3 regions of the Empedobacter sp. ULE_I140 genome follow, and region 3 is predicted to be linked to each of the others. Evidence: riboswitches for the same ligand, from Rfam matches in the RefSeq annotation. Region 3 holds a riboswitch; each other region holds the start of a gene.

The links. Region 3 has a riboswitch for cobalamin ahead of cobT (nicotinate-nucleotide--dimethylbenzimidazole phosphoribosyltransferase). Riboswitches for the same ligand answer to the same signal wherever they lie in the genome.
Region 1: it holds a riboswitch for cobalamin, as region 3 does, so the genes downstream of both, ACTS9J_RS02520 (TonB-dependent receptor plug domain-containing protein) here and cobT (nicotinate-nucleotide--dimethylbenzimidazole phosphoribosyltransferase) in region 3, are expected to answer to the same signal.
Region 2: it holds a riboswitch for cobalamin, as region 3 does, so the genes downstream of both, metE (5-methyltetrahydropteroyltriglutamate--homocysteine S-methyltransferase) here and cobT (nicotinate-nucleotide--dimethylbenzimidazole phosphoribosyltransferase) in region 3, are expected to answer to the same signal.

Annotation. Positions count from the first base shown of each region.
Region 1 covers NZ_JBQMTX010000001.1:539,482-550,663, forward strand. Annotated here, with positions in the region: gene ACTS9J_RS02480 (hypothetical protein) at 1-432, opposite strand, end outside; gene ACTS9J_RS02485 (hypothetical protein) at 557-1,150, shown strand; gene ACTS9J_RS02490 (hypothetical protein) at 1,153-1,737, opposite strand; gene ACTS9J_RS02495 (hypothetical protein) at 1,765-2,244, opposite strand; gene ACTS9J_RS02500 (alpha/beta fold hydrolase) at 2,290-3,036, shown strand; gene ACTS9J_RS02505 (nucleoside deaminase) at 3,033-3,473, opposite strand; gene ACTS9J_RS02510 (EamA family transporter) at 3,551-4,456, shown strand; gene ACTS9J_RS02515 (YncE family protein) at 4,493-5,569, opposite strand; gene ACTS9J_RS02520 (TonB-dependent receptor plug domain-containing protein) at 5,574-7,382, opposite strand; cobalamin riboswitch at 7,417-7,559, opposite strand; gene ACTS9J_RS02525 (TM2 domain-containing protein) at 7,734-7,985, shown strand; gene ACTS9J_RS02530 (pyruvate dehydrogenase complex E1 component subunit beta) at 8,144-9,121, shown strand; gene ACTS9J_RS02535 (DUF5686 family protein) at 9,198-11,182, shown strand, end outside.
Region 2 covers NZ_JBQMTX010000001.1:310,359-321,540, forward strand. Annotated here, with positions in the region: partial or broken gene ACTS9J_RS01460 (DUF5074 domain-containing protein) at 1-268, shown strand, start outside; gene ACTS9J_RS01465 (T9SS type A sorting domain-containing protein) at 266-799, shown strand; gene ACTS9J_RS01470 (Lrp/AsnC family transcriptional regulator) at 857-1,318, opposite strand; cobalamin riboswitch at 1,428-1,563, shown strand; gene metE (5-methyltetrahydropteroyltriglutamate--homocysteine S-methyltransferase) at 1,650-3,971, shown strand; gene ACTS9J_RS01480 (hypothetical protein) at 4,057-4,998, opposite strand; gene ACTS9J_RS01485 (hypothetical protein) at 5,006-5,698, opposite strand; gene ACTS9J_RS01490 (GNAT family N-acetyltransferase) at 5,771-6,307, opposite strand; gene leuS (leucine--tRNA ligase) at 6,413-9,268, opposite strand; gene ACTS9J_RS01500 (hypothetical protein) at 9,379-9,789, shown strand; gene ACTS9J_RS01505 (sensor histidine kinase) at 9,786-10,814, opposite strand; gene ACTS9J_RS01510 (response regulator transcription factor) at 10,824-11,182, opposite strand, start outside.
Region 3 covers NZ_JBQMTX010000001.1:2,864,539-2,875,720, forward strand. Annotated here, with positions in the region: gene ACTS9J_RS13870 (response regulator transcription factor) at 1-350, opposite strand, end outside; gene ACTS9J_RS13875 (response regulator) at 362-3,913, opposite strand; gene ACTS9J_RS13880 (hypothetical protein) at 3,973-4,284, opposite strand; gene ACTS9J_RS13885 (hypothetical protein) at 4,629-5,048, shown strand; cobalamin riboswitch at 5,027-5,156, shown strand; gene cobT (nicotinate-nucleotide--dimethylbenzimidazole phosphoribosyltransferase) at 5,258-6,277, shown strand; gene ACTS9J_RS13895 (adenosylcobinamide-GDP ribazoletransferase) at 6,271-7,047, shown strand; gene cobC (alpha-ribazole phosphatase) at 7,032-7,592, shown strand; gene ACTS9J_RS13905 (DUF2071 domain-containing protein) at 7,594-8,310, opposite strand; gene ACTS9J_RS13910 (hypothetical protein) at 8,449-8,637, opposite strand; tRNA gene ACTS9J_RS13915 (tRNA-Gly) at 8,781-8,853, shown strand; tRNA gene ACTS9J_RS13920 (tRNA-Leu) at 8,886-8,969, shown strand; tRNA gene ACTS9J_RS13925 (tRNA-Gly) at 8,996-9,068, shown strand; gene ACTS9J_RS13930 (DUF3817 domain-containing protein) at 9,188-9,484, opposite strand; gene ACTS9J_RS13935 (hypothetical protein) at 9,638-11,182, shown strand, end outside.

The DNA of each region.
Region 1 (11,182 bases), 2.3 Mb from region 3:
ACTTGATTGTTGAGGAATTCTTTTTTTAATAGCTAAAACAACTTCTTTTAATAATTTTTCATTTTTAACATCGGAGCTTAGAAATGTGTTTAATTTTTTAGAATTTAAACTGTCCATTTCGGCAATGTAATAGTTGAATCCAAGATTCTTATTCAAATATTTAAACATAAATTCATCTAATTTTTGATTGTCAGCAAAACCATGAATTTCACCTAATAGAATAACATTTGAAGTGTTGAAGTTATTATCAAAAATCTGAGAATCAAAGTTGCTGTCAATTGTTGTTTTATTATTTTTTAGATAGCCAATATTTGTTTCATTTTTAGAAGCTAAGAAAATTTTATTACTAATAAATAAATACAAAAAAATAAGTGTAATTATTGAAATTAGAGCAATAAAGAAGATTTTTAGGATTTTGATAAGTGTTTTCATGTTGTTAATTTTTATCAAAACTATAGTTAGCAAAAGACTTGTATAAATATATGTTTACGAATTGTTGATTTTTTAGGATGAATTGAGAAAATCATTTACTGAAAATTTTTTCTATTTTTATAAAATGAAGTTTCTAATTCTTTTCTTACTTTCTGTGATGAGTTTTGCTCAAAAGTTGGATACGATTAATCTCAATCAAGTTGAGGTAGTGAATTATTCCAATTACAAACAATTTCGTCCAAAGTTTAAACAAGTGGTTCGATTAACGGATAACACAAGTTTCGGACTTAAAATATTTTCGAATTTATTACTTCCAAATGAGAAAGAAATTGAAATTGTCGCAATTGAAATTTTGTTTGAATCAAAAGTGAAAAAGAAAAATTATTGCAACGAATATTATTATTTCAAACCAATGATTCTAAAATCGATTGAGGATAAACAAAGTTTGATTGAAGAAAAATGGTTTGAAGTGGATAAAGATTATCAAGGAAAATATATTTTTCCGATTCATTTAAAACTTAAACCTTCCGAAGCCAAAAACTATTTTATTGGTTTAGAAACTTCTTACGAAAATCCTTTTTGTCCCGAAGGAAATGGCTATTTTGATTTGATTGTAACAAAAAAATCAGTCGAATATTACAATGAAATTAATGGTGAAATGATTAAACAAGATATTTTGAAAAATCATTCACTTAACTACAAAATCTATTACAAATAGATTTATTTCCACAATAATTTCAATTCAACTTTATATTTCCCAGCGTATGGTTTTGGGGTTGTTGGTTTCTCCGAAATCGAGAATTGATACACGCCACGCGCAGGTAATTCGAAAATGGTTTCTTTGCCAAAAGGACCACCTTTTATAGAATCCGCAGGTCCTTTGATGTGATTAATTCTAATATTCGCTGTAGAATCTTGTGCAGAAATTTTGATCCAAACTTTCTTTGCAGAATCTGCATTAAACGTAAACGTATTGGTTTGTCCCGCTATTTTAGTCGGTTCCGCTTTTGCTTTTGCATAACTTACTTCAAGATTCTCTGTAGTGTTATTAGCGCTTAAAGGAACAATTTTATCTGTATTAGATATAACTTTTTGCTGAGGTTTTATCACAACTTTTTTCTGAGGAGAAGCTGTTTTTACCACTTCTTCTTTCATTACATCTTCTGTTGTTGGTTTATCTTTTTTTACCAAATCCTTGTACGCAGAATCAACTCCAATCTTGCTTGGATAAATGGTTGGTGTAGATTTGTCTTCACAACTATAAAGCGTAATCAATGTAATAAAAGCGATAAAAGTCCATTTCATAACAGAAAAATTCTGTTGTAAAAGTAACTATTTTAACTGCAATTTCAAGGTATATTTTCCTTCAAATGGATCGCCTTGCATCAAACTTTCGCCAATTCGAATTTGATACAAACCTTTTTCGTTTAAATCGTAATTGATTTCTTGTCCAAAAGGACCATCTTTTTCATTATTTGGAGAGATAAGTTGATTAATTCTAATGTTTCCTAGTTTATCTTGAGGAATTATTTGAATAAAAACAGATGAAGAAGAATCATTTCTAAAACTAAATGTTTGTTCTTCTTTTGCTACTTTTTCAATTTCAAATTTACCTTTTCCTTGTATTAATTTCAATTCAGAATTATTCATAATCTTTGGAGAAGCAAAAGCAATTTCCTGAATAGAAGAATCTTTTTTAATTTCTTTTTGTACAGAACCTCCAATTATAAGTGATTTATTTCTTGTAATACAATAAATAAGAATAGCACCAATAGCTATTGTGAGTATTATAATAGGATTATATTTTTTCATTGTTGTAAATTTGTATTTAATTAATTACAAATTCTGAACCAAAATATGTTGTTCTACGAAAGTATTGGAGTTGGGAAACCTATAGTTTTCTTACATGGTTTTTTGGAAAATCATAAAATATGGAATCGTTTACAGAATGATTTATTTCATCACAATCAAATTATTACAATTGATTTACCTGGACATGGAAATTCTGAAAATTTTCAAGAGGTGAATACGATGGAAGAAATGGCAGAAAAAGTGATTGAAGTTCTGGATGAATTAAATCTTGAAAAAGTAGCTTTTGTAGGACATTCGATGGGAGGATATGTGACGTGTGCGTTGGCTGATCTTTTTCCTGAACGAGTAGAAAATATTGTTTTGATTAACTCCTCGACTTTACCAGATGATGAAGCGAAGAAAAATCAACGTTTGAAAGCGTGTGAAACTGCTCGTAAAAATTTCAATGCGTTGGTGAGTTTTAGTATGCCTACTTTATTTGCAGCGCATCATCGAGATCAATTCAAAGATGAGTTGAAATTTGTAAAAGAAATTGCTTTAAAAACTCCAATTGAAGGTGTTTGTGCAGCTTTGAAAGGAATGCGACAGCGTCCAGATCGTTCGTCGATTTTGTATGATTTCAAAGGTGGAATTTATATTATTGTTGGAATGAATGATGAAACAGTTAATCCTGAATTATTTTTAATCTTAATTCCAAATTTACCTAATATTCATTTGTACAAATTTGATGGCGGACACATGGCTTTTATAGAAAATTATGATGAGGTTTTATCGATTTTGAAATCAATTTAGCGCTTACGTTGGAAAAATTCTTTCATCAATTGACCGCATTTCTCTTCCATAATTCCCGAAACAATTTCAGTTTTTGGATGTAATTCGCCAATTTTTGCTTTAAAACCGCGTTTTTCATCCGAAGCACCATAAACCACTTTCGAGATTTGGCTCCAATACAATGCTCCGCCGCACATCACACAAGGTTCTAAGGTTACATACAATGTGCAATCTTGTAAGTACTTTCCACCTAAATAATTTGCTGCAGACGTAATGGCTTGCATTTCTGCGTGCGCTGTAACATCAGTCAATGTTTCCGTTAGATTATGTGCTTTCGCGATAATTTTGTTGTTGCAAACAATCACAGCTCCAACTGGAATTTCGTCTCGCTCGAAAGCTGTAACCGCTTCGTTAAAGGCGATTCGCATAAAATATTCGTCTGTAAAAAGATTTTCCATTTCTATAAAATTTAAGGCAAAAATAATCATTTCCAAATTGGATATTCGATACATTTGTACAAATTGATGCCTCTTTTATGAATCAATCAAAATATATCATTGCAGCCATTATAACCTACTTTATGTGGGGATTTTTTAGTTTCGGATTGAAACCGATCGCCGGTTATCCACCTTTGGATATTCTATTTTTCAGATTGTATGTTTCCGTTTTCTTTTTAGTGGTCATTAATGTTGGATTTCGACGTAATAAGATGAAAGCTGATTATGATTTATTCAAATCATTTGATAAAAAGAAACAGAAAAAATTAGTAAGTTTAATTGTTGGCGGATCATTGATTTTGATGACGAATTGGTTGATGTTTATTATCGTGATGAATCATATTAGCGTACAAGCAGCATCGCTTTCGTACTTGGTTTGCCCGATTATTACTACCGTTTTGGCTTTCATTATTCTGAAAGAACATTTGACCAAAATAAAATGGATTGCAGTTGGTATTAGTCTTTTAGCATGTTTGGTTATTTCTATAGGTCATCTTATAGACTTGGTTTATAGTTTGATTGTAGCTTGTACATTTGCACTCTATATCATTATTCAGAGAAGTTTGAATGTTTTTGATAGTTTCAATTTGTTGATGACACAATTATTAATTGTAGCCATTCTGATGTTACCATTGGTTTTCATCTTTTCAGGACCAATTCCGACCGAAACAATTTTCTATCAATGTATCATGATGATTGTGATTTTGTTCACTATCATTCCAATGTTCTTAAACAATTTTGCTTTAAAAGGAATTGACTCTTCAACTGTTGGAATTTTAATTTATTTGAATCCAATTATGAATTTTGTTTTAGCAATTTTCTATTACAAAGAAGCCGTTTCTCTAATGCAAATGATCGGTTATAGTTTGATTTTACTCGCGATTGTAGGGTTTAATTCACAAACAATTTTCAAAATGAAAAACATAAAAAAATCTGAAGTTTAAACTTCAGATATTTTTATGTTGATTTTTCAGGAAATATTATTTGATGTAAACAGAATTTGGTGAAACTCCAGTTGTAATTGCTGGATTTTTAAGACCTCCTTGTGCATTCTGAATTAATAATCGTCCATTAGAATTGTAATCTTTTGCGTCTAAAACATAAAAAGTATCACCTTTTACATAGAAACCATATACACTATCAGCACCTGTTATGTAATCTGCTTTTGTAGGCAAAGCTGTTGCATTTGTAGCCATAGAATAAACAGAATTATTAACGATGTAATACAATTTACTATTCTCCGCAACTAAGAAATTAGGATGTTGTCCATCAGGAAAATTCATTTCTAATTTATCTTCTGAAGTTAAATTATAACGAACCAATTTTCCTTTTGTAGTAGTTCCCCAATTAACACCTTGAGAAAGCACAAATAAATTTCCGTTTTGAATTGTTAAATCTGTCGGAACATCACCAACATTTATACTTTTTTTATCATTTGTTTTAAGGTCAATAATTGTAACTGTTTTACCTGTTCCCCAGCCACCTTTTTGTGCAACATAAAGTTTGTTATTGTCAAGAATCATTTTTTCTGGACCTTCATCTACTTTATATTTTTCTACAAATGTTAAATCACTGATTTTGTATTTTGCAATAAAATCATCTGTCGTTACATTAGGATCTCCCCAGTTTGAGATATACAAAAATTGATCATCAGAAACGATATAACGAGGGTTGCTCATATTATCTGATGATGGAATTGTACTAATTTTTTTGAAAGTTGTGTTGTCTACAACTTCTACTTTATTAGAAACATTAAGAACAATATAAGCTTTGTTTCCTTTGAAATACATGCTTTGTCCTACAGAACCCAATTGTGCACCAGCGTTCGCAGTCTTGAAAATTTCTTGAACAGGATTTTTATCTCCCACTACAGTACTTGGATCATAATACGTAATATCAGCATTTCCTGCTTGAAATTTTCCTTCATTCAAAATAAAAATTCCTTTTGAATAGTTTCCATTTTCTGGATCATTTTTTACACTATCATCATCATTAGAACATGATTGTAAAAAAATTCCTGCTAAAGCTATAAGCGCAATAGATTTAAATTTAGTCATAGTTTTAAAATTTTATTTGTAATTGTATATTATAATTTGTGCCAGGTTGCCAACGATTTTCTTGCGTTTGATATTCTTGGTTAAACACATTATTCACTCTCATAGAAATGCTATAAAGTGGTGAAATTGTATAATTTAAACCAAAATTCATTAGCCAAAATCCATCAAGTGTTCTTTCTTCTTGCGAATCGGTAAAAACTTTACTTGTATAAATGTTTTGTACAAAAGCAGATAAACGTTTGTAAGTGTATTGTGCGCTCGCCGTCCATTTATGATTTGGGGAATACATCAGTTCCTTATTTTTAAATTTATCTTTTGTTTTGGTGTATGCATAAGTTGTATTGAAACTAAATGCATTCCATTTGTAGTTTCCAATCATTTCAAAACCATAGGTTTCAGCTTTGTTGATGTTCACAGGAACCCAATAAGAACTGTTTTGCGAACTCGGAATCCATTGAATCATATCACTCAACTTATTATAAAAAATATTGGTTTGAATGTTTAAATTTTTGTTGATAAAATCATTTCCAAGTTCAAATTGATAAGCTGATTCTGATTTCAAGTCCGGATTTCCACCAGTTTTCCAAAATAAATCATTGTACGTTGGATTTCTGAAATTTTTCGAAACATTTCCTCTTAATTGATACGAATGAATCGGACGATAATTAAAACCCAATGAATAAATAAATGGATTTTGGTACGTATCAGAAAAATCTTGACGAATACTCGCTTCGTATTCCAAAACATCTGATAATTTATGCTTCGCGATTAAGGCAAAATTGATTGAGTTTTGATCGCTTTTAGTCAAATTATTTCCACTTCCTTGATTATAATTAGCTTCAGATAAAAGCGAAAGCTCGAAATTATTGGTCAATTGATGATTCAGATAATATTTTAAAATATAGTTATCAACCTGTAAATCGTCCGAATAAGATTTGTGAATATTGTTGAAATAACTGCTTTCTTCTCGTATATAAGCTAATTTTAACTGCGATTGCCACTTTTCATTTGGATTGAAATTCCATTCTGTCATCAAACGGTAATCCTGATTTTCGTATCCAGAAGGCGTTGAACCAATGTCAACCAAAGGAAATTCGCGCTTTCCAAAATTGAACATCGAATAAAGTTTCAATTCATTTTTAGGATCGATTTTATAACCAAAATTTCCATTAATTGTATTGAAATAATATTTTCCATTCAAATTCTTCTTCATGTGATTCGGAATTTTGTAATCATTATCAGATTGATTTCGTTCGTAATCGATTGAAGAACTAAATTTTTCTGTACTATATTTCAACTGATATTTTCCCGACCACGTATCGTAACTTCCGTATCCTAAATTTATTTTTTGCTGTAAACCTTTGTCATACTCAAATTTATTCAACAAATGAATTGTACCGCCGATAGAACCTGTTCCATACGCAATACTTCCGCCTCCTGGTTTCACTAAAATTCCGTCAAACGAATTACTTGCAAATAAATTAAAATCCGTTTGTCCTGTTGTTTGCGAATTGAAATTTATTCCGTTCCAAATTACCGCTGTATGCGAAGCTAAAGTTCCACGAAACGAAGGCGAAGAAACCATTCCTCGTCCATTTTCTTTAAAATAAATTGGCGTTTGCGCTTGTAAAACTTGCGTCAGTTGATTAGGATTTTGCTCTAAAATACTATCATTAAGTTTGATAATACTTTGAGATTTGTAATGATTTTTAAGAAAAGCATCGTTCAAAATCAAAGGTTTCAAATTGATGGTATCCGTCTGTGCAAAAGCAATTCCAGCGATAAGATTAAAACAAAGAAAAAGTTTTTTCATATTAAAATCTGTTTTTCCTCCGAAAACATTTTCTATTAATTTGTTAGCAATGGCAGGTTTCCTGACTTATTCTTTTACAAAAAGTATGTTAGAATTTACAGTTGCGGGGACAGTTTTGGAATTGAACCAAATTCCCTTTTAACTCACTCGTTGAGCACCATTTTATGCAAATGTAAAGAAAAGCAATTGATTTTATAAAAAGTAGATTGTTAAATCGTTAACCTTAAATTAAGATCAGATTTATTTTATTTGTACAGTATTCAAAATCATTATATCTAGTGATTTTTAAGAATGATGGACAAATTAAATTTGTAACCAACAAAAACAATTATTATTTAAACTTTAAAAACGATGGAAAACAATCAGCCGTACAAATCAGAGAAAAAAATCATTGCTGGAATTTTAGGAATTTTAGTAGGATATTTAGGAATTCATAAATTCTATTTAGGATATACAAAAGAAGGAGTTATTCAAATTATTGCCACTTTTGTAACATTTGGATTTGCTGGACTTATTGGATTTATTGAAGGGATTATTTATTTGACTAAATCTGACGAAGAGTTTGATAAAACATATGTAGAAGGTCACAAAGGCTGGTTCTAAAATAGAGATTACATTCTTTTTTAAATATTTTTCGATCCCAAAATAACTTTAGATTATTTTGGGATTTTTTTATTGAATGAATTCGTTTTAAATAATTCGCAAGTTTTTTATTACATTTGCTTTAGGAAAAAATATAATAAAGAACGAAATCGCATAAAATGGCTATAAAAACATTTAGAGAAGTAATCGCAGAGGCAATGAGTGAAGAAATGCGTCGCGATGAATCTATATTTTTAATTGGAGAAGAAGTAGCAGAATACAACGGAGCGTACAAAGCTTCGAAAGGAATGTTAGACGAATTTGGAGCAGAACGTGTAATTGATGCGCCAATCGCAGAGGCTGGTTTTTCTGGAATCGCAATTGGATCTACAATGACGGGATGTCGTCCAATCGTAGAATATATGACATTCAACTTCTCATTAGTGTCTATTGACCAAATTATCAATAACGCTGCAAAAATTTATCAAATGTCAGGAGGACAATTCAACTGTCCAATTGTATTTAGAGGACCTACTGCTTCTGCAGGACAATTAGGTGCAACACACTCACAAGCTTTTGAGAATTGGTATGCAAATGTACCAGGTCTTAAAGTAATTGTTCCTTCAAACCCTTATGATGCAAAAGGTTTATTAAAATCTGCAATTCGTGATAACGATCCAGTAATTTTCATGGAATCTGAACAGATGTATGGAGATAAAATGGAAATGCCAGATGAAGAATACACAATCGAAATTGGTAAAGCAGAAATCAAACGTGAAGGTACAGATGTAACGTTAGTTTCTTTCGGGAAAATTATTAAGCAAGCTTACATTGCTGCTGATGAATTAGCAAAAGAAGGAATTTCTGTAGAAGTAATTGACTTACGTACAGTTCGTCCATTAGATTATGATACAATTTTCAAATCTGTTAAGAAAACAAATCGTTTGGTAGTTTTAGAAGAAGCTTGGCCTTTCGCTTCAGTTGCTTCAGAAATTACATATATGGTTCAACAAAAAGCATTTGATTATTTAGATGCACCAATCAAACGTATCACAACAAAAGATACATCAGCACCTTATGCTCCAAACTTGTATGAGACTTGGATTCCTAATGCAAAAGATGTAGTTGAAGCTGTAAAAGCTGTGATGTATAAATAATTAAGATTTATAAACTATATTTGTAAAGTCTAGCATACATTTTGCTAGACTTTATTTTTTTAACCAAATCTTATTGATGAAAAGTTATATAACAGCTTTTTTTATAGTTGTTCTAGCGTCTGTTCACGCGCAAGTAAAAATCCAAGGAAAGGTCATCGATTCTGAAACTCAGAAGCCTATTCCTTACGCAGATATTCGTTTACCAGAACTTAAAGTAAGTGCAACATCAAACTCTGATGGTACTTTTTATATCGAATCTAGTTCGAATACAAATAAAATTGTCGTATCAAAAAATGGATACGAAACTTCTGATTATGTAATCGAAAATAAAATCGATTATAATTTTATTGCTCAATTATTTTTAGCAGAAGACAATACTTCAGAAGAAGATGACGGAACGGTAGATTTACAAACTGCGGTTGTTTCGGCAAAGAAAAAACGTCTTAAAAAGAAAGAAAATCCAGCGTATGCTATTTTACGTGAAGTATGGAAGCGTAAAAAGAAAAATGGACTAAAATTAGCGCCACATTACCAATATGATGAATACGAAAAGTTGCAATTTGATATTAGTAATATCGATTCAACTTTTATGAAACGTAAGATTTTTAAAGGAATGGAGTTTGTTTTCGAGAAAGTAGATACTTCTTCTATCAACGGAAAAACATATTTACCTGCCTTCTTGAATGAGTCGATTTACAATGTTGCGGGAATTAATAAACCTTCAACAAAGGAGCGTCGAGAATTAATTGCGAATAAAACATCAGGTTTCGAGAAAAATGAAGTGGTAGCTTCTACGGTAAAAAATCTTTTCCGTGATATTGATATTTATGATAATCGTGTCAATATTTTGGACATCAAATTTGTGAGTCCAATTGCAACAGATGGTTTCGCAGTTTATGATTACGAATTGAAAGATACAGTTGATGTAGATGGAATAGAATCTTATCGAATCAAATATTATCCGCGTCGCGAAGGCGAATTGACATTCAAAGGAGAATTATATATTTCGAAAGATGCTTATGCAGTGAAAGAGGTTGTGATGGAAACAACGAAAGAAATGAACGTGAATTTTGTGCGTAATATTTTCATGAATCTAGAATATGATATTCCAAACGATTCTATTTTTTATCCAAAGAAAGAATATGCGATGTTGGATATGTCGTTGTTGAGTAAAAAAGAAAGTGCGAAAGGAATTTTTGCGCATAAAACGGTGAATTATTACAATTACGATTTCGAGACAACACATCCCGAAGCTTTTTATTACGAGAAATTAGATCCAGCAAAAGCTGCGCTTAACGAAAAAGATAATCAGTTTTGGGCAGAAAATCGTCCTGAAGCTTTAACGAAAGATCAAGAAGGTATTTACGAAACATTAGAGCAATTAAATAAAGTACCAAAATTCAATAATATTGTGAAAGCAATCGAGATTTTTGGTTCTGGATATTACAATGTCGGAAATGCAATTGATATCGGGAATTTATACTCATCTTTTGGATACAACCAAATCGAAGGATTCCGTTTGAGAGCTGGAGCTCGTACATATTTTTCGCAAAATGATATGTGGCGTGCGCAAGGTTTCTTGGCATATGGTTTTCGAGATGATAAATTCAAATATGGAGCAGATTTTCGTTACATGTTCAATAAATATAATCGTTTTCAAGTCGGTATCGGAACAAAACGTGATGTAGAACAATTGGCTGCAACATTAACAGCTTCTGATGGAATTATGACGCGTAGTTTTGCTTCGTCATCAATCATCAATCAAGGAGATAATACATTTTTGAGTAATAATAATTTGACAAACGTGTATGCGTCGATCGAACCTTGGAAAAATGTAACGTTTCGTGTTGATGGAAATTATCAATTAATTAAACCAGCTGATGCAGAGCATTTTTCGATTGGATATGAAAAAAACGGTCAGATTAAAGAAACTTTAACAAATTCAAGTGTAAGTGTTTCGGTAATTGCTCGTCCAGGTGCAAAATATTCTCAATATGGAATTGATCGTTACGAAATGACAACACTTGCTCCAACGTTGATGTTGCGTTATACAAAAGGATT
Region 2 (11,182 bases), 2.6 Mb from region 3:
ATCAGGAATCAATGTTGTGAAATACGATGTAACAAATAATAAATTTGAAGAAACTTTTATAGAAATTCCTGGTCAAGATACGACACCAAAGGAAACATATTATGGAGCAGGTTTAAGAATTGATCCGTTGACAAACGAACTAGTATTAACTACTATTGGTTCAGGTTGGGGAACTAATTCTCAAATTAATTTTGTGCATAGATTTTTTGATAATGGAACTCTTAAAGAGTCGGTGAAATTAAGTGAGTATTATTGGTTTCCTTCAATGCCTGTTTTTCCAGATAATGCGGCACCAATTATCAATGATTTAGAGACAACTTATCAAATTAACACAGCAACAACAATTGATTTGAAAGATAAAGTTTCGGATGTTGATAATTTATCAGCAGCGATTGTAAAAGATTTAGAAATCATTGAAAATGATGATGTAGCTGAAATTTCGATTAATGATAAGGAAGAATTAGTGATTAATCCACTAAAAAATGGAACAGCTAAAATTAAACTTTCTTTCAATTCGAATGGAAAAGTTGTTTCACAAAACATCACAATTTCATCAGCCGTTTTAGGTACAAATGATTTAGCTAAATCTGTTGTAAATGTTTATCCAAATCCTGTTAATAATGTATTGTTTATTGAAACAAATGAAGCTTCAAAAGCCGAAATTTTCGCTATTACAGGAACTAAAATGACAGAGAAAACACTTCAAAAAGGGAAAAATCAATTAGATGTTTCCTCTTTACCAAAAGGTGTTTACATCATAAAAGTTAACAATTCTACTTTCAAGGTAATCAAAAAGTAGTGTGTTATTTATTTGTGGAAAAAAGGTTGAGCATTGCTCAACCTTTTGTTTTTTTTTTTAAATATTGATTCCGTACGTATTTTTTATTTCAGCCATCACAAAAGAGCTGTGCGTACTCCCGATGCTTTCTAAAGCGCCCAATTTATTGAAAACAAAATCTTGATATTGCTTCATATCCAAAACTTGTACTTTTAAGATAAAATCATATTCGCCCGAAATATTATAACATTCCACCACTTCATCAATCAACAAAATATCTTCCACAAGTTTATTCCCAATCGTGCGATCATGTTGTTTTAGCTTAATGCTGCAAAAAACCATAAAGCCTTTGTTCAGCTTTTCTGCATCCAAAACCGCTCTATAATTTTTGATATAACCTTGTTGTTCCAACCTTTTTATACGTTCAAAAACGGGTGAAGGAGATAAATTAACTAAAGCAGCAATTGCTTTTACTGTCAATTTCGAATCTTTTTGTAGAATTCTTAATAATTCTAAATCGGTTTGATCTAATGTTTCCATCCAAATAATATTCTTTTCAACACGATATTTTATCGTTGTTTAAGTGTTTTGTTTTGTAAAAATATTAATAATAAGTTGTATAATCTTATTTTTTCAAGTTTTACAATCGTTTATTTTGTCTTGTTACATTTGTAAAGAAATAAACAACAAATTATTGGGGAATCGTGTGAGAATCACGAGCTGTCGCGCAACTGTAAGTAATGCAAATTACAAGTCAGATTACCAATAGAAACAAAAGATGATACTTTCGCGATTTGAAGTCAGTCTGTCACAATAGGTTTACTATTTATCAACTCGCGTTTGTGTTTTTGAACATTAAAAAACAATCAAAATGCAAACACAAATTTTAGGTTATCCAAGAATTGGCGCTAACCGTGAACTAAAAAAAGCCTGCGAAAACTATTGGGCAGGTAAAATTGAACTACAAGCTTTATTGCAAACAAGCCGTACAATTACCAAACAAAATTGGGCATTGCAACAAGCTGCCGGAATTGATTTAATTCCGTGTAATGACTTTTCTTTTTATGATCAAGTTTTAGATTCTACGTTATCAGTTGGTGCAATTCCAGCGCGTTTCAATACGGTTGCGTTAAATAAAAAGAACACAGAATTAGACTTGTATTTTGCGATGGCAAGAGGTTATCAAAAAGATAATTTAGATATTACAGCGATGGAAATGACAAAATGGTTTGATACCAACTATCATTATATCGTTCCGGAATTTGTAAAAAATCAAGAATTTAAATATTTCTCAAACTCAATTGTAAACGAATTTATCGCTGCAAAAAAAGAAGGTTTTAATCCAAAAACTGTTTTAATTGGACCGATTACGTATTTATTATTAGGAAAAGAAAAAGAAGAGGGATTTGATCGAATTGATTTAATTCAGAATTTATTGCCAGTTTACTTTGAAATTATTCATGATTTAATCAATCATGGAGCAAATACAATTCAGTTCGACGAACCTTTTTTAGCTTTAGATTTAGACGAAAAATCGAAAACAGCTTATCAAGAAGTTTACAAAAAAATAAGAAAAGAATTTCCTCAACTTACAATTCAGGTCGCAACTTATTTTGATGGATTGAAAGATAATACAGCTTTAGCAATCAATTTACCAATTGATATTTTGCATCTTGATTTGGTTCGTGACGAAAATCAAATCGATGAAATATTGAATCTAATTCCTTCTCAATTAAAACTTTCTTTAGGTTTAGTTGATGGTCGAAATATTTGGAAAAATGATTTTCAAAAATCGCTTTCAACCATAGAAAAAGTTGTGAACAAAATTGGAGAAAAACGTGTTATTATTTCAACATCTTGTTCATTATTACATTCGCCTTGTGATTTAGATTTAGAAACAAACGAAAAAAATCTTCCGACAACAATCAAAGATTGGTTTGCATTTGCGAAGCAAAAATTAGAAGAAGTTGCTTTCTTAAAAAATTATTTTTCAAACCCGAATGACGAAAAATTGATTCAACAATATGAAGCGAATCAATTCTCTATTAATAATAGAAAAAATTCTCAATTAATTCATCAAACTCAAGTTAAAGAACGAGTAAATGCAATAAAAGATGAAGATTATAATCGTACAAATAGTTTTGGACAACGAAAAATTGTGCAACAAAATGTATTGAATCTTCCGCCTTTCCCAACGACAACAATCGGATCTTTTCCACAAACACAAGAGGTGAGAAGTTGGCGTGCGAAATATAAAAAAGGAGAATTATCTGCCGAAGAATATGATACTTTATTGAAACAAGAAACCAAGCGTACGATAGAGTGGCAAGAGGAAATTGGCATTGATGTTTTGGTGCATGGTGAATATGAGCGCAACGATATGGTGGAATATTTTGGTGAAAAATTAGCCGGATTTGTCTTCTCTAAAAATGGTTGGGTTCAGAGTTATGGAACGCGTTGTGTAAAACCGCCTATTATTTTTGGTGATGTTTATCGCCCAGTTCCAATGACGGTTTATTGGTCGAAATATGCGCAATCTATCACAGAACAAAAAGTAAAAGGAATGTTGACTGGTCCAGTTACGATTTTGCAATGGTCTTTTGTTCGCGATGATCAACCAAGATCTACGACGTGTAAACAAATTGCATTGGCGATTCGTGATGAAGTTTCAGATTTAGAAAAAGCTGGAATTAAAATTATTCAGATTGATGAACCTGCAATTCGAGAAGGTTTACCATTGAGAAAAGATGAATGGCAAAATTATTTGAAATGGACGGTTGATTCGTTCAAATTAGCTTCAAGTAATGTTGATGATTCTACTCAAATTCATACGCATATGTGTTATTCAGAATTCAACGATATTATTCAAAATATTGCTGATTTAGATGCGGATGTTATTACAATTGAATGTTCGAGAAGTCAAATGGAATTATTAAATGCTTTTTCAGATTTCAATTATCCAAATGATATCGGACCTGGAGTTTATGATATTCATTCGCCTCGAGTTCCGTCGAAAGAAGAAATGGTTGATTTGATAGAGAAAGCGGCAAAAGTTATTCCGGCAGATCAATTATGGGTGAATCCTGATTGTGGACTAAAAACGCGTCATTGGGAAGAAACCGAAAAAGCTTTGATTGAAATGGTTGCGGCGACAAAAGAATTAAGAAAAATATATACGCCAAAAGCGATTTAAGCTTAACATCCTACTTTTATGACTTAAGTAGTGTAGTGTTATTTATTTGTGAAGAAAGGTTGAGCAACGCTCAACCTTTTGTGTTTTAATAATAATTTATCGTTCGTTTTACAACATATTTCAATTCTCCATTAGTTGAAATAGAGGCTTTTATCCAATTATTTTTCGAATCATATTCATACGAAACTTGATAAGAAGTTAAAACTACTTGTCCATTTCGGAAGGATTGTTTTTTAAAGTTGACAATTTCATTTTTCGAATCGAAATCAGCTTGATAGGCTAACGTTTTATTGGCGTGAAATGATTGTAATTTAGAAATATTTCCATTCTCAAAAAACATTATTTTGCTCGAATTTCCAGCAATTTCTTCCTGAAAAATAGGCGTTTCTTTATCATAAATATAATACGATTTTCGTCCTTTTTTTCCATCAAAAGAAGTTATTTCATCCAAAACCAATAAACCATTTTTGTTATACGTCAAATTATTTTCACTAATCGTAGAACCTTCCACTTTTGTTGTGATTTTATCCAACTTATTCGAATAATTAAAAATCGTTTCATAATTAGATTTTGACGATTTCCCTTCGATTTTTTCTGTCAAGTTTATCAACTGATTTTTATTGTCATAAACGAAGTTTTTGTCCGAAGCAACTCGTTTTGGATCTTCACCATTGTTAATAACTGTATTCGTTTGTTTATCAATTAAATTTGAGTTATTGTAGTCGTAATTAACATAGTTATAAACAGCTAATTTTCCTTGATAATCCAAATAATTTGTTCGTTTTGTTAACAAACCTTTTGAATTAAATTCTAACGAAATTTGATTGTAAAATTCATTTTCTAAAAAAGGTAAAGTTGTGGTGTTTCCTTTTGCATTTGTTGCGTTTGAAGTCACTTTTTCAACCTTTCCTTTTAGATTAAAGTCAGCTAAAGTTGTTTTAACTTCATAATCATTCGTTGAAATTTTTTGTGCAAAATTAACTTGTGAGACAGCCAAACAAATTGTCGTTAAAATTATTTTTTTCATGTTTTGTTTAAAATTGATAACCGATTTTAAAGTTAAGATTTAAATTGAAATCTGTAGAAGAACCTTCTTTTTTATAATGATTTTCTAAACCGCTCATAAAATAATCAAAAATTCGAGTATCAACACTTTCTAAATTTGTAATATTCGAATATTTTACATTTCTATTTTTTACACCTAAACCAACTTTTGGCATTAGTATAAGACCTTTGTGCAACTGTATAAAAACATTATAATTAAGATTTATTCCATATTTTTCTCGCTTGTAATCGGCAGTATCATAAGAATATAAATAAGAAAAATTTTGATCATCTTTTCGATAAAATTCTCCATTTTCAAGATGATCAGTGTGATGAATATAGAAAAATTCAGAAGAAATAAGATGTTTTACTCGTTTGTTTTCGCTTAGATTGATAAAAAATTCTGGTCGAATCTCAAAAAGTTGATAATCTTCGTTGATTTTATATTTTGGTTTGTGACTAAGAGGAATGCTATGATAACTTCCGTAGCCGATTTCAGAGCCAATCCAATAACGTTCGTTGAGTTTATAAATGTATCCAAACGTCCATCTTGGAGGTGATAATGCTGCTGAAAGAACGCTAAAAGTGATGACATTTTTGCGCTCATCGCTTGATTTTTCTTGTGCTGAAATGAATTGTCCAAAACCAATAACGAACAAAAAAAGTAAAAAATTCTTTTTCATATAAATAGTATTTAAAAGAAAGAGAATCAATTGCTTAAAAGGTTGCGTGAACCAAGATTATTTTGAAGTTAATTATTTCTTCAATTCATACCAAAAGCAATCCAAATCCCACATGTCAAGATGAAAAGTTTCAGTGACTTCAAATCCCATTTTTTCTAACACATTTCGAGAAGCTTTATTATCAACATGCGTTATTGCGTTTAGTTTAATATGTGACATATTTTTTCTGTAAAAGTCCATGCAAGCTTCGGCAGCTTCAGTTGCATAACCTTTTCCCCAAGTTTCTTTTCTGTAACGATATCCGATATCAATAAAATCGAATTTATTATTCATCGATTCGCTTTCTATAATATATTTAAAACCAGTCCAACCAATCATTTTACCTGTTTCTTTTTCAACAACAGCAAGACGACCATGTCCAAGTTCTTCATATTGTTTTTGGATATCTTCAATAATTTCTTTTGTTTCTTCAATGGTTTGAATAGGTTCTGCTTTTAGAAATTCATGAACTTCTGGTTGTGAATCCATTTCAAAAAAATCTTGTAAATCATCAATCGTAATAGGTCTGATGATTAACCGTTCTGTTTCGAGTGTTGGTAAATATTTCATTGAGTTATAGTTTTGATTAAAGATAGTATAAAATATAAAATCCTCGCAATTGCGAGGATTTTATCTATATTCTCAATACTAAAATCTAGTATCTAAAATCTTTTTTTATCCAACGATATTAATGATTTTTCCAGGAACAATAATAATGTTTTTCGGAGTACGATCACCCAATTGTTTGATTGTACGTTCGTCGTTCATTACAATTTCTTGAATTTCTTCTTTCGATAACGACAAAGGTAATTCTAACAAAAATTTCATTTTACCATTGAATGAAACTGGATATTCTTTAGCATCTGCAATCAACCATTTTTCTTCGAAAACAGGGAAATCTGCATGTGCAATTGACGTTTCATGTCCTAATTTTGACCACAATTCTTCTGCAATATGCGGTGCATAAGGAGAAATAATAATAGCCAAAGGCTCTAAAATTGCACGTTTAGTTGTTTTTAATTTTCCTAATTCGTTTGCAGCAATCATAAAAGTAGAAACCGATGTATTAAAAGAGAAATTGTTTACATCTTCGTCCACTTTTTTGATGGTTTGATGCAACACTTTCATTTCTTCTTTTGTTGGTTCATCTTCCGAAACAAAAAATGTTTCTTCTGTTCCTGAATGATATAATCTCCAGAATTTTTTCAAGAATGAATAAACTCCAGATAAACCTTGTGTATTCCATGGTTTAGACTGTTCAACAGGACCTAAAAACATTTCGTATAAACGTAAAGAATCTGCTCCATATTGATTACAAATATCATCAGGATTTAAGACATTGTAGTAAGATTTTGACATCTTTTCAACCTCACGTCCTGTGATGTATTTCCCATCTTCTAAGATAAATTCTGCATTAGCAAAATCTTCTCTCCAAGTTTTGAATTTTTCTGTATCTAATTCGTCGCCTCCATCTTTTAACAACTTAACATCAATACGGATTGGTGTTGTTTCATGTTGATCTTTCAAAGATTTAGAAACAAAAGTATTTGTTCCATTAATTCTATATGCATAAGCGGTCATTCCCAAAATCATTCCTTGGTTGATAAGTTTTTTTGCATACTCATCCGTTGGAACTAAACCTTTATCGAATAAGAATTTTTGCCAAAAACGAGAATATAATAAGTGACCAGTAGCATGCTCAGATCCACCCATGTATAAATCTACATTTTGCCAATAATCAACAGCCTCTTTAGATACAAAATCGTTGTCGTTTTTTGCATCCATATAACGTAACCAATACCAAGAAGAACCTGCCCAACCTGGCATTGTATTTAGTTCTATTGGGAAAATAGTTTCGTTATTGATTAAAGTATTATCTACAACTTGATTAGTTGTTGTATCAAAAGCCCATTTTGTTGCACGCCCTAATGGTGGCTCACCTTCAGATGTTGGTAAATATTCGTCCACTTCAGGTAAAATAATTGGTAAAGCTTCTGTAGGAATTGTGTAAGGCATCCCGTCCTTGAAGTAAACAGGAACCGGTTCTCCCCAATATCTTTGACGAGAGAAAACAGCTTCGCGTAAACGGAAGTTTGTTTTTCCTTGTCCAAAACTTTTTTCTTCTAAAGCTTCAATCGCTTTTGCAACCGCTTGTTTATAATCTAATCCGTTTAAGAAATCAGAATCTTGTAATTCGAATCCACCTTTTTCTGTAAAAGCAGCTTCAGAAATATCTTGATTTTTGAAAATATTAATAATTGGTAAATTGAAATGATTTGCAAAAGCAAAATCACGTTCATCACCAGCAGGAACAGCCATTACAGCTCCAGTTCCATAAGAAGCCAATACGTAATCACCAATCCAAATCGGAATTTGTTTTCCTGTAAATGGATGAATGGCGTAAGCCCCGGTAAATTCTCCTGTAATATTTTTAGCATCCGCTAAACGATCACGTTCAGAACGTTTTGAAGTATAATCGACATAAGCATCAACTTTTGCTTTGTTTTCTGCTGTTGTAATTTGAGAAACTAAAGGATGCTCTGGCGCTAATGTTACATAAGAAACACCAAAAACAGTATCAGGACGAGTAGTAAAAACTTCAATTTTGTCATCGTTTCCTACAACATCAAAAAAGATTGATGCACCTTGCGATTTACCAATCCAATTTTTTTGAGATTCTTTGATCGGATCTGGCCAATCTAATTTATCTAAACCAGTTAATAAACGATCAGCGTAAGCCGTGATACGCATCATCCATTGTGTCATTTTTTTGCGCACAACAGGGAATCCTCCACGTTCAGATAATCCGTTAATTACTTCGTCATTCGCTAAAACAGTTCCTAAATCTGGACACCAGTTTACTTCTGCTTCTGCTAAGAAAGTTAAACGATATTTTAATAAAATTGCTTGTTGTTCTTTTTCAGAATAGGCATTCCATTGCTCTGCCGTAAAGATTTCAATATCATCATCTGCCACAGCATTTACATTTGCATTACCTTCAGTTTTGAATGTTTCAACTAATTTTGAAATGGATTCAGCTTTATCGGTTGAATTATCATAATATGAATCAAATAATTGATTGAAAATCCATTGTGTCCATTTATAATATTCAGGTTCCGAAGTTCTGATTTCGCGATCCCAATCATATCCTAAACCAATTTTTTTCATTTGGTTTTCGTATCCAGCAATCACATTTCCTTGTTTATCAACTCCACCTTCGATATTCGTTGTTGTTGTAATCGCAGGATGTTGACCTGTTTGAATCGCATATTGCTCCGCAGGCAAACCAAAAGAATCGTAACCCATTGGGTGTAAAACGTTGAAACCCTTTAATTTTTTGTAACGAGAATAAATATCAGACGCAATGTATCCAAGTGGATGACCTACGTGTAATCCTGCTCCAGAAGGGTAAGGAAACATATCTAATACGTAAAATTTAGGTTTTTCTGATTGATTTTCAGCTTTGAACGTTTTGTCTTCAATCCAAAATTTTTGCCATTTTGGTTCGATTTCATTCGGATTATATTGCATTATTGGAAGTTATATTAAAATTAAATTTATGCAAATTTACATTTTTTATGTATCTTTTGGGTTAGAATAGCGATATTTGTACATTAACAATCAACACCTAAACCAAATCCATGAAAAAAGAATTGATATTATATTATATCGGTATCCTTATTTTTTTTACTATCCTTATTTTTTCTGTTAGACATATCGTAAATACAACACGTGTTTTTGTGGGGTACGAAGATGGTTTTAATCCTGTTAATATCAAATGGAATTTTGATGAAAAAGATTCAACACTTCGTGTCAAAGATCCTATTTATGTCAGAAATGATTATTATTTGATTGATTATAAAGACAAAGCATTCTTAAAAAAAGATACAATTCTTTATGCTGAACTTTTTGAGGATTCGTTAGCTGTAAAAGGAAATGTACTGAATTTGAAACCTCCTTATTTCTTGTGGAAAGAGGCTAAAAACGACACGTTGAAAGTTTTTAAACACAACATTACCTTGAAATTTACTAAGAAGCAAGAACAATATTAAGCCTTCTGTAAATAAAACGAAAAAGTAGAACCTTTTCCTATTTTACTTGTCACATAAATTTTCTGTTTATGGGCTTCTAAAATATGTTTTACAATTGCCAAACCTAATCCAGATCCGCCATTGTTACGATTTCGAGATTTATCAATTCTGTAAAAACGCTCAAAAATTCGGTCAATATCTTCTTGTTTTATTCCAACACCTTGATCTTTTATCGAGATTTGAATTTTATCATCATATTCTTCAAAATCGATGTCAATTTCTGTATTTGGATTTGAATAATTGATGGCGTTTACAATCAAATTAATCAAAACTTGTTGAATTTTCTGAATATCACCTACAACTTTTATCGGTTGATGAATAGGATAATTTAGTGAAATTTTTATGTTATTTTTTTCAGCTTTAATTTCTAATAAATCAATCACATCTTGTACAAGTGCCGTCAAATTGAAAACCGAAAATTCGATATTGATTCGTCCACGTTCAAGTTCTGCAATCATGTCCAAATCTTTGACCAAATAAATCAATCGATCAACCGATTTATTGATTCGGTTTAAGTATTTATCTCGAATAGATTCATCTTCAACTCCGCCTTCTATCAGTGTTAACAAATAACCTTGAACCGAAAAAAGAGGCGTTTTCAACTCATGTGAAATATTTCCTAAGAAATCTCTTCTGTAATTTTCACGCTCATTCAAAACATCAATTTCTTTGGATTGATCTTCTGTAATGGTAGAAATTTTTTGAGAAAGTTCTTCAAAATCCATTGTACTGGATTGAAATTGTGGAATATTTTTCGAGATTTCAGTAAAATCTTTTCTTCGTTGATTTTTTAAAGAAAACCAATAAAATATTGATAATCCAATCAATAAAAGAAGCATTAAACTGATGAAAAATAGTTTTTCTTGGAGAATAAAATCAATATTTCCAAACCATAAAAAAGAGAACAAAACAAATCCTAAAGCCAAGAATAATGTACTGAGAAAGGCAAATAGAAAGATGTTTTGAACTTTGAAAGTTGAAGCCATTACGAGCTTTTAGTCATTTATTTTGTATCCAATTCCTTTGATTGTTGAGAAACGATCGTTCCCAAATTTTTCGCGTAATTTGCGCATATGTACGTCAATTGTACGTCCGCCAACTACAACTTCATTTCCCCAAACTTTCTCCAAAATTTCTTCACGTTTGAAAACACGTTCTGGATTTGAGGCCAATAAAGCAATCAATTCAAATTCTTTTCGAGGTAACAAAAAGTCTTGTCCTTGGTAATTTACTTTATAGGTTTCGCGGTTAATCTCGAAATTATTCAATTTGATAAATTCGTCTTTTGGCGATTCGTTAGGTTGTTTTAATTTTAATAAAGCATTTAGTTTACTGATTAAAACTTTTGGTTTGA
Region 3 (11,182 bases):
AATAATTTCTTGACGCGAACAGACAATTCAATAGGGCTAAATGGTTTCACCATAAAATCATTTGCACCCAAATTAAATGCTTCCACCACCACATCTTCTTGCCCTAAAGAAGACAAAATAATCATTGGTGTTTCGGAATTCTTACTTTTTCTAACAGCACTAATAATCTCCAAACCAGACGCAAAAGGCATCATAATATCGGTAATAATCAAATCAATATCTTCAGCCTCAATCTTACTGATAGCTTCTTTTCCATTTCTTGTTAAAACAACTTTGTAACCTTCTTTTTTCAGTTTGTGTTCTATTGTTTTTAAAATCAATTCATCGTCTTCGGCAATTAAAATCTGCATAATATTGGTTTTTAAATAATTTTTAAATAGTTAATAACTAATTCTATTTCGGTTTTTACTTTAATAATCAGCTGGTTTTCTTGTAGGTAATTGATTGAAGTCGATTTTTCTATTTGTTCGGTTAAATCAGCCAAAATTGTAAGTCCAGCAGTTTTTGCTGTTCCTTTTACTTTATGACCTAATTGATTTAATCCTTCTAAATTTTGTTTGTTGGAATAAGTTTCAAATTCTAGTATAGATTTTTCTAACTCATTAATAATTATTTCTATAAACATTTTTCTAAATGATTCATCATCTTTCGTATAATTATTTATCATAGAAAGATCAAGGTGATTTCCAAAATCGTTGGTTTCATTCTTTTCTTTTTTAGAAAAATCTAACCATTTTTCTAAAACATCAAAAATATCTTTTTCTCGAATTGGTTTTGCTAAAAAATCATTCAATCCAGCATCAAGACATTTTTCCTTTTCGCCTTTTACATTTCCCGCTGTCACTGCTATAATCGGAGTTTCTTGAAAATTGTTTAATAAACGAATAACCTTAGTTGCTTCAATACCATTCATTTCTGGCATTTGAATATCCATCAAAATTAAATCGATCTTATTTTCTTGACAAATTGATACGGCTTCCGCTCCATTCGCAGCCGTATACAAAATAGAATTTGGTGCAATATTTTTGATAATCTGCTGATTTAAAGCCATATTAACTAAATTATCATCAGCAATTAAAATATGAAATTGTTTCGAAAAATCTTGCGAAATTTCTTCTTGATTTTCAATTTCTATGGTTTGAATTTCTTTCGAATCAATAATCGTTTTACGCAGCGTATCAAACAATTCTTCAGACTTAATTGGTTTCAATAATCGCGATGTAATTCCCAATTCTTTTGCTTTCTGAATTAGATATTCATCCTCAGAAGAACTATGCAATAATACTAAAGGAATTTTTGTATTCTTAGTTACAAAATACTCTTTTATTTTCTGAATTGTTTCTAAACCATTCAAAACTGGCATGTGATAATCCATCAAAATAACATCGTAAACATTGCCATTCAAAACTTTCTGAAGCGCTTCCATTCCATTGTTCGCAATATCAGACGTTATATTTTTGAACTGCAACATATGCTGCAAAATCATTTGATTACTTTGATTATCATCTACAATCAACACATGATTTATTTCTTCCAAATGATCAAATTGTTGCTCAATATTATATTCGTAATCAACTTCTAAATCAAAGAAAAATGTAGAACCTTTATCTATTTCGCTTTGCAATTCTAGATGACTTCCGAAATAATTTAGCAACTTATTTGAAATTGTTAAACCTAAACCAGTTCCTCCGAAACGTTTACTAACAGTGCTATCCTCTTGAGTAAATGCATCAAAAATCTTGACTTGTTTTTCTGGTTTTATACCAATTCCTGTATCACGAACAGAAAATCTCAATTTTACTTTTTCTCCTTTTACAATTGGTTCAACTTGACTAATTTTTAGTTCTATTTCTCCACTATCCGTAAATTTCACAGCGTTTCCAAGTAGATTAATCAAAACTTGTTTTAGACGAACTTCATCAATCCAAATAAATTGAGGTAAATTATTATCTATATTCAACAATAATTCAATTTTTTTGTTTTCGGCTTGATAAAGAATCACATTGATTACTTGATTTCCTAACTCGAACAAATTATTTTTTTCTATCAAAACATCCATTCGACCGGATTCAATTTTAGAGAAATCTAAAATATCATTTATTATTGACAATAATGAATTTGCAGAATCATTAATAAAATTCAAATATTGTTTTTGAGTCGGATTAAGTGGCGTTTTCAACAATAAATCAGAGAAACCAATCACACCATTTAACGGCGTTCGAATCTCGTGGCTCATATTTGCTAAAAATTCAGACTTTGCCTTACTAGCGAGATCAGCATTCTTTTTAGCTTTTTTAAGTTCTTTATTTTTCTTGACAGATTCTGTTATATTTTGCGAAAACATAATCAGACCACCAATCTGTTTTTTGTTGATATACCACGGATGAATCGCCCAGGAATAGTGTTGATCCGTATCATATTTTGGTGTGCGATAAATCATATCTTCATCCGAATAACTTTCACCTTGCAAACAAGCGTCATAAATCGCTTTTCTTTCTTCTGGAACATTGTACATTTCATAATGAGATTTTCCGATCACATTTTTCTTTTTTACTACAAATTCATCACACCATTGATTACTCAAAGTTAGATAATTCATATCCTTATCAAACATTGCAACAGATGCAGGTACATGATTAATAAATGTTTCGAAAATAGCTTTTTGTCGAGCCAACTCTAACGTATAACGTTTTCTCTCATCAATATCCTGAAAAGTTCCAAAAACGCTAACACATTTTCCATTTACGAACTCTGGAATTCCTTTACATCTTACCCAAATTGTTTTTCCTTTTTGGGTAACTATTTGCAACTCCATATCATATCCGATTCCTTTTTCTACCGCATCTCTAAAAGCTTTCTTTATTTTTGGATAACTACTTTTTGCTTCATAAAAATTGAGTGAAGTTTCTACATTTGGTTCATAATCTAGTTCAACTTCATGGATTTTTTTCGTTATATCAGTCCAAATTAATTTTTGCTTAACTAAATCGTATTTCCAACCTCCAACATTGGCAACTTCGTACGTATGATCTAGTAACTGACGAACACGATTAAGATCTCTTTCCAACAAAGTCCTTTGTGTCATATCAACTGCAGTACTCATTACAACAGGATTTCCTTCGTTATCTTTGTCCAAAATATTATTGTATAACCAATATGTTAACGAACCATCTTTCTTAATCAAGCTCATCAAACCAGAATCTTGCTTTTTACTTAAAATCGTCTCTATATAGATTTGATATTCTTTTTGATTAGATTTTGGGATTAATTTTTTAAGATCCAAATCTTTCGATTCTTCTTCAGTATAACCTATCGATTCTAAACCTTTTTTGTTAATGGATAAAATATTACCATCCAAATCGTGAATCGTCATTAAACCAAGCGAAGAATTGAAAAAATTTCTAAACTTACGTTCACTGTTTTCTAGTTCCTCCTTTTTAGAGTTTTCAAGTGTAATATCTCGTCCAAATAAGAAAATCTCGTTATCATACGAAGTGTTTAATTTAGTATACCATTCAACCATTTTTTCTTCTTTCGTTTCTATTGAACACATCAAACATTTGAAGTCAATAGAACCTGAATTAGTTTTCAAATCAGCCAAAAACATTTGAACTTTTTTCTTATCCTTTTCCGAAACAAAGTCTAAGAAATTTTTTGAACGAATTAATTGGTCATTTTTAACTTCTAAAACTTTTTTAAAAGCTGGGTTAATTGATTTCAATACACCATTAATATCAGCAACTCCAATTAAATTATTCGAAATTTTATAGATATTTTGAAAGTAAGCAGCGTCTTTTTTTCGTTTTTTACTGACCAATAATTTTGTAATATTTTTCCCTAATTGAATCAATAAATTGCGTTGTTTTTCGTCTAACGTTCTTGGATAATGATCGTTTACACATAATGTCCCCAAAACATTTCCATTGTCATCAATCAACGGAACACCAGCATAAAACTTAATATTTGCAGCTTTTACTCCAGCAATATTTTTGCAGGTTCAAATTTCGTCACATCATCAATCACCAAAATTTCTTCTTCCATTAAAGAAAATTGACAAATAGTTTGTTGACGTGGAACAATATCTACATCTATTCCACAATTTGCTTTAATCACTTGATAATTTTCATCAAAAATAGAAATTAACGCAATTGGCGCATTACAAATCAAACTCGCAGCATTTGCAAAAACCTCCAACTCTTCGTCTTTATCATGTCCTTGCAAATTATAATCGTAAACGGCTTGCAATCTTTGCTTTTCGTTCGTTGGGATGTGAAAATTTTCCATTAAAAATTGATCTTATTTAAAAGGTAAGTAGAGGTGGTTAAAGATATTACATAAATCCAAATATTCTAAATCTATTATTTCTAAAAATAAAATCAACCTTTTTATTCATAAAATCATCTCTATTATAACTCTAAACATTAAAAAATATGAAAAATCCAATTCCTTCCAAAAAGAAATTAACAAACAAAAATTTCTGTACAAAATGTCAACATAAAATCACTGACTTTTCTAATTTGACAAATGACGAAATTTAGAATGAATTTCAGAAAAGCAACGTTCATTGTGGTATTTTTCATCCAAGTCAATTAGGTCTAAATCTTTTTAAGAAAACGATTTATAATGTCATGATTTTTTCTGCTTTTGGGTTATTAAATTCATGTACAAATGGACAGGATAAACCAAATTGTACAGAACCTTTAGTTGCAAAAAATGATTCGATTCAAAAAGAAAAAATAAAATTCAAAATAAAAGTTAATTTTGGAAATTCTAACTTAGAAATCAAAACATATCGTTTGTTAATTAATGATGAATTAGTAGAAAGTAAATTAAACGTTGGCGAGGAATATACAATACAATTTGAGACTTTAAAAAATACTGAACTTAACCTAAGATTAGCTTCAAATGAAATAAATTCAGAAGTTTATAAATCTTATTCATTTAAAAATTTTCCGAATAAAGTTAATTTAAACACTTCTGATTTTGAAGAGCAAGTCGTTTTGATGGGAGATATAGTGATTGATGAAAATTTTGTCCCAGAAAAATAATTTATTACCTTGCTAACACAAAAGGGAATCGAGTGCAAATCTCGAGCTGTCGCGCAACTGTAAGTAGAGAAAAACTATAAGCCAGATCACTTTTTAGATGATGCTTTCGCGATTGAAGCTCAATCAAAACTACATGTATTTTATTATTTGTTGAATTGATTGCACTTGATTTCGAAAGCATTTTTTATTAAAATTTAATTTAGTATCAAATGCAAAAAGAAGAAATTCAACACATTATTGATCTTAAAACAAAACCGCTTGGAGCCTTAGGTTTATTAGAAAAAATCGCACTTAAAATTGGTTTGGTTCAACAAAAAAAACAGTTAGAATTAACAAAACCTCATCTGATTGTTTTCGCAAGCGACCATGGAATTGCACAATCTGGTGTTAGTGCGTACCCTGCGGAAGTTACGCCTCAAATGGTTTTTAATTTCCTAAATAATGGGGCGGCAATTAATGTTTTTTGTAATCAAAATGAGATTGATTTAACCATTGTTGACGCTGGTGTAAATTATGATTTCGCGGATTATTCGGTTTTGAAAAATTGTAAAGTAGCCAAATCAACCAAAAATTTCTTGTACGAACCTGCCATGACCTTCGATCAATTGGAACAATGTTTTGATTATTCGAAGACAATTGTGAACGAAATCGCTCAAAACGGAACAAATATTATTGGTTTTGGCGAAATGGGAATTGGGAACACTTCTTCTTCGTCAATGCTTGTTCATTATTTGACTGATTTACCTTTGGAGCAATGTGTAGGACGCGGAACAGGTTTGAATGATGAGCAATTACAGAATAAAATGAATATTCTAAATGAAGCGAAGAAAACACATGGAAAAATTACTGATCCAAAACAAATTTTAGCCACTTTTGGCGGTTTTGAAGTTGCTCAAATGACAGCTTCAATGCTATCTGCTTACGAACACAATATACTGTTGATGATTGATGGTTACATCGCTTCGGCTGCAATTTTAGTTGCGTCGAAATTAAAGCCAGAAATTTTAAATAACGCTATTTTCTGTCATCAAAGTGATGAATCTGGACACCAATATTTATTGAATTATTTCAACGAAGAACCAATTCTGAACATCAATTTGCGCGTTGGCGAAGGAACCGGTTGTGCGTTGGCTTATCCAATTATCAAAAGTGCTGTAAACTTTTACAATGACATGGCAAGTTTCGAATCTGCAGGCGTTAGTAACAAAGAAACTGAAGTAGAATGCTAAAAAAGGAAATCACTTATTTTTTAACAGCTTTGATGTTTTTTACAAGAATTCCGATTCCGTTCAAAATTCCATATAGCAACGAAATTATGAATCAATCACAAAAATATTATGCAGCAATTGGTTTATTAGTTGGCGCTTTCAACGCATTGATTTATACTATTTGTCAATTTATTTTACCTGTTGATATCGCCATTATTATGACAATGATTACAAGTGTTTTGTTGACTGGCGCCTTTCACGAAGACGGTTTCACCGATGTTTGCGATAGTTTTGGAGGTGGTTATGGCAAAGAAAAAATCTTGACAATTATGAAAGATAGCCGAATTGGAGCTTACGGCGTAATTGGCGTTATCTTATTGTTGTTATTGAAATTTACTTCATTGGTTCATATTGCAGAAAATAATTTTTGGTTGATGATTTTTACTTTAATTTCAGCACATTCGGTTAGTCGTTTTTTTTCTGGAATGATGATTTATACCCACGAATATGTGACAGATATCGACAAAAGTAAATCGAAACCTATGGCAAATAAAGCACTTCCGATAAAAAATCTTGTCATAAGTTCTCTTTTCTGTCTTTTGCCTTTTATTGTTTTTAGCGAATGGAAATTCTTGTTGATTTTACCACTTTGTTACATAGGAAAAGTTTATTTGGGCTGGTATTTCAAAAAATATATTGGCGGATATACGGGCGATTGCTTGGGAACAGTGCAACAAGTTACCGAAGTTTTGTTTTATCTTGGCGTTTTAATTCTATGCAAGTTTCTGTAATTCGACATACAAAAGTTAATGTTCCTTCATCGGTTTGTTACGGACAAACTGATGTGGAATTAGCTGATACTTTTCATCAAGAAGTAGTACAAATTCATACTAAGATCGAAAACGACTTTGAGATAATTTTTTCAAGTCCACTGAGTCGCTGTCAACGATTAGCAGAAACTTTCTCGAATGAAATTATTTTTGATGAACGATTAAAAGAATTCAATTTTGGAGATTGGGAAATGAAATCGTGGAACGAAATTCCTTCGTTAGAAATAGAACCTTGGTACGCCGATTTTGTCGAAACTAAAACACCAAATGGTGAATCGATGCAAGAAATATCAGAAAGACTTTTTAATTTTATGGACGAATTACGAAATACTCAACACGAAAAAGTGCTGATTGTTACACATGGCGGAATCATACGTTTGATGTGGTGTTATTTGTTGCAAATACCAATCAAAAATGCATTCAAAATACCTATAAATTATGGTGAAATGTTTCAGTTTAATTTAGGAAAAACAAATGAGGAAGATTTTATTTTGAGCAAAGAATAAACTACAAACATTTTATCTTTTCTAACGACTTCCATTCATGTTCGATATTGGTCATCAGAATTGCGTTATCAAACTGAACAGAACCTTTTGGAAAGATTGTTTCATTTTCAAAAAAGCTTGATTTCACATGTAAAACTTCCAAAGATTCTACTTCACAATTATAGGTTTCGAGTTTTAGACCTTCAAAATTATTTCCATGTGGAGAATAACCGACAGAACCATTCTCGAAGAATTTTGAAACTTCATCCAACGTTTCGAAAATCGAATTCGAATTAAATTCAACAGATTTTTTTGCATCAATTTCAATTCGTGTATCGTCAGAACTCGTGAAATCTAAATGATAATTATCGTTTTCTTCTATAACATTAAACTTCGCAAAATAATGTTTCCCAGGAAAAATTCGACCACCAACAAGCGTATTCAATTTTAGCGAAGTATCTCGCCTCGGAATATATACACCTTCTTTTGTCACGCCATTTTCCTCCCATTCAACCGCAATTCGATGCGCTGCATTTTCAGAATTCACTCCTACAAAATCAGGCAAACCTTTTGGTTTTATATCTTTCAATCGAATCAAACAAATACCAGCAATTGTTTTTCCTTTGTACAATTTTCGACGAAAAGGTTGGGGTAAAATCTTCTCAATATAATGTGGTTCTATACAAAAATTGATTAACATTCTGCGCTCTATAATACCATGAATTGTTGGAATTTTCATAACTCTATTTTATTATTTTCAATAAATTCATTAATAATTGATTTGAAATTTCGTGTTACATCAAGCTCTAAAATATCTTTCACTGACATCAAGCTTTCTACTTTCCAAGCGTTATTTATAGAATTATATGAATCTAACTTAGAAACTAAATTTTGATAAAATATCGTTTCCAATTTCCATTTCAATGTTATTTATAAATTCATTTATTGTAATTGATTCTTCGGACCAATCATTTTCTGCATCAAAAAGTTTAATTGCAATCGTAAAATCTACTTTCGACTTGAAATTATTTCTTTCAATTAGTATTAATAACTCATCAAATGTCATTCAAATTATATTTCCCCCTAATTTCTTAAAAAAAATCAACAAGTCAAATATTTCAAAATTAATTTATTAGAAAAAAGTTGTAAAATTTATTCGAAAAACACTTGCAAAAGTAATATTAATGACCTTATATTTGCACTCACAACGCGGGAATAGCTCAATTGGTAGAGCGTCAGCCTTCCAAGCTGAATGTTGCGAGTTCGAGTCTCGTTTCCCGCTCTTTGAAATATTAAATTCAAAAATCAAATTTTGCCTTGGTGGTGGAATTGGTAGACACGCAGGACTTAAAATCCTGTGTCCATTAGGACGTGCGGGTTCAAGTCCCGCCTGAGGTACTTTTTAATTTGATTTGAAGATCTACGCGGGAATAGCTCAATTGGTAGAGCGTCAGCCTTCCAAGCTGAATGTTGCGAGTTCGAGTCTCGTTTCCCGCTCTATAAAAGCCGAAAATTAATCTTCGGCTTTTTTTATTTAGAAAAATTTGATTCCTAAAACATAAAAAAACCTTAAACAATTACGTTTAAGGTTTTTACTTTTTTATCTAATCGTTGTCTTATTTCGCTTCTTCAGCCAACATTTGTTTATATTTTTTGCCTTCGATTAATCTTTTTTCCGCCCAAATTGTTCCTCCAGGAATAACTGCTGCAACAAAAAAGATCATAAAAATTTTCCAAGACCAATTGTATTTTTCCTTCAATAAATAAACCAATATAATATAAGCTATAAACAATCCTGCGTGTGTTACCCATATCGGATCTTCCCAAATATATTTCATTGGCATTGCGATAAAAAACAAAACTATCGCAGAAATAGCTTCTAAATATCCAGTAATTTTAAATAATTTCAACATTCATCTTAAATTTGAAGTCAAAAATAATTTTTAATTTTCAAACGAACACTAATAGATATCAGTAAAACAAATACTTAACATCTATTTTACACGTTATTATAAGCAAGAATGCGATTTTTAGGCTACATATTCTTTTTTTTTATCCAAACAATTTTGCTTTTTGGACAAGAAAAAACATATCATTTTTTACGGTATAATGATGATACAAAATCGTATACAAAAGATTTTGAAAGCAAAAATCTTGATTCATCTTTAGATTCGCTTCAAAAAACGGGTTATTATACGTTGACGATTGATTCTATAAAAAATGAAAAAGTTTATCTAAATAAAGGAAAATTGTACCAAACAATTTGGGTGAAAAACAATGAATTGTTCGAAAATAAAAATAATTATTTCCCAACAAATAATTTAGATTCTATTCTAAATAAAATAGCAACAACCAACACTAATCAAGGTTATCCGTTTGCGCAAATAAAACTTGTTCCAAATGGTTTTGAACAAAATGAACAGAAAATTGAATTGGTTTTAGACAAAGGAAATCAGCGCAAAATTGATGGTGTAAAATTGGTTGGTTACGAAAAATTATCCAAAGGTTATTTGCGTCATGGACTCAATATAAAAACTGGCGAAGTATACAATGAACAGAAATTGGCAACAATTTCGACATTAATGCAACAAACCAATTATATTGCAGAAGCGCAATTACCACAAACTTTATTTAAGCCAGATTCTACGATTTTATATTTGTATCCTCGCAAAGTAAATTCAAATTATTTTGATGGTGTTTTAGGTTTTGGAACAGATGATAACGGCGATTTTAGATTGAACGGAAATATACAACTTTCGTTGAACAACGTGTTCAATAGTTTGGAAGAAATCAGGTTAAATTGGATTGGAACAGCAAACAAAAATACGTCGTTGAATATTGGTGTTAAAGTACCTTATTTGTTCAAATCTGCGATTGGTTCGGAAACGAATTTCAAGCTTTTCAAGCAAGATTCTGTTTTTGTGAATTTAGATTTTTCGGAGCGATTATTTTATCAACTCAACCTCAACTCGAATATTGGTGTAAGCGGAATTATACAATCGTCTAACTTTTTGTTGGAAGATGATTCCTATCTAAAATCGAGCTACGACGATTATTCGAAAATTGGTTTTGGTTTGAGTTATCACTATTTCCTGAAACATCCTTTTCGTTTGATGGAAGGAAAATCGATGTTGAATGTTGCAGTAAATTCGATTCGTAAAAAGGAAAAGAATTTTTCGTGGACAGAAGATTTGGAAAATAAAACCGTCAATCAAGTTGAAGTTGGTCTAAAAACGTTTCGTTTATTCGAATTATCCAAAAAGCATTTCTTAAAAGCTGGTGCAGAATTTAGAGGTTTGCTCACGAAAGACGATGATTTTTCCGAAAACGAATTGTACAGAATCGGTGGTTTTGGTAGTTTTAGAGGTTTTAACGAAGAAAGTATTACAACAAATATGTACGGATTTTTGAGTGCAGATTATCGTTTTGTTCCAAGCGAAGCTTTTTATATTGGACTTTTCGCCGATTATGGTTTTATTGATAACAAACGCGCAAATCTAAATACATCATTGTTAAGTTTCGGAACTAGAATTTCTTTTTTAACGAAGATGGGAATTTTCAATTTGAGTTATGCAGTTGGTAAAACAGACGAAACTTCATTCGACTTCAAA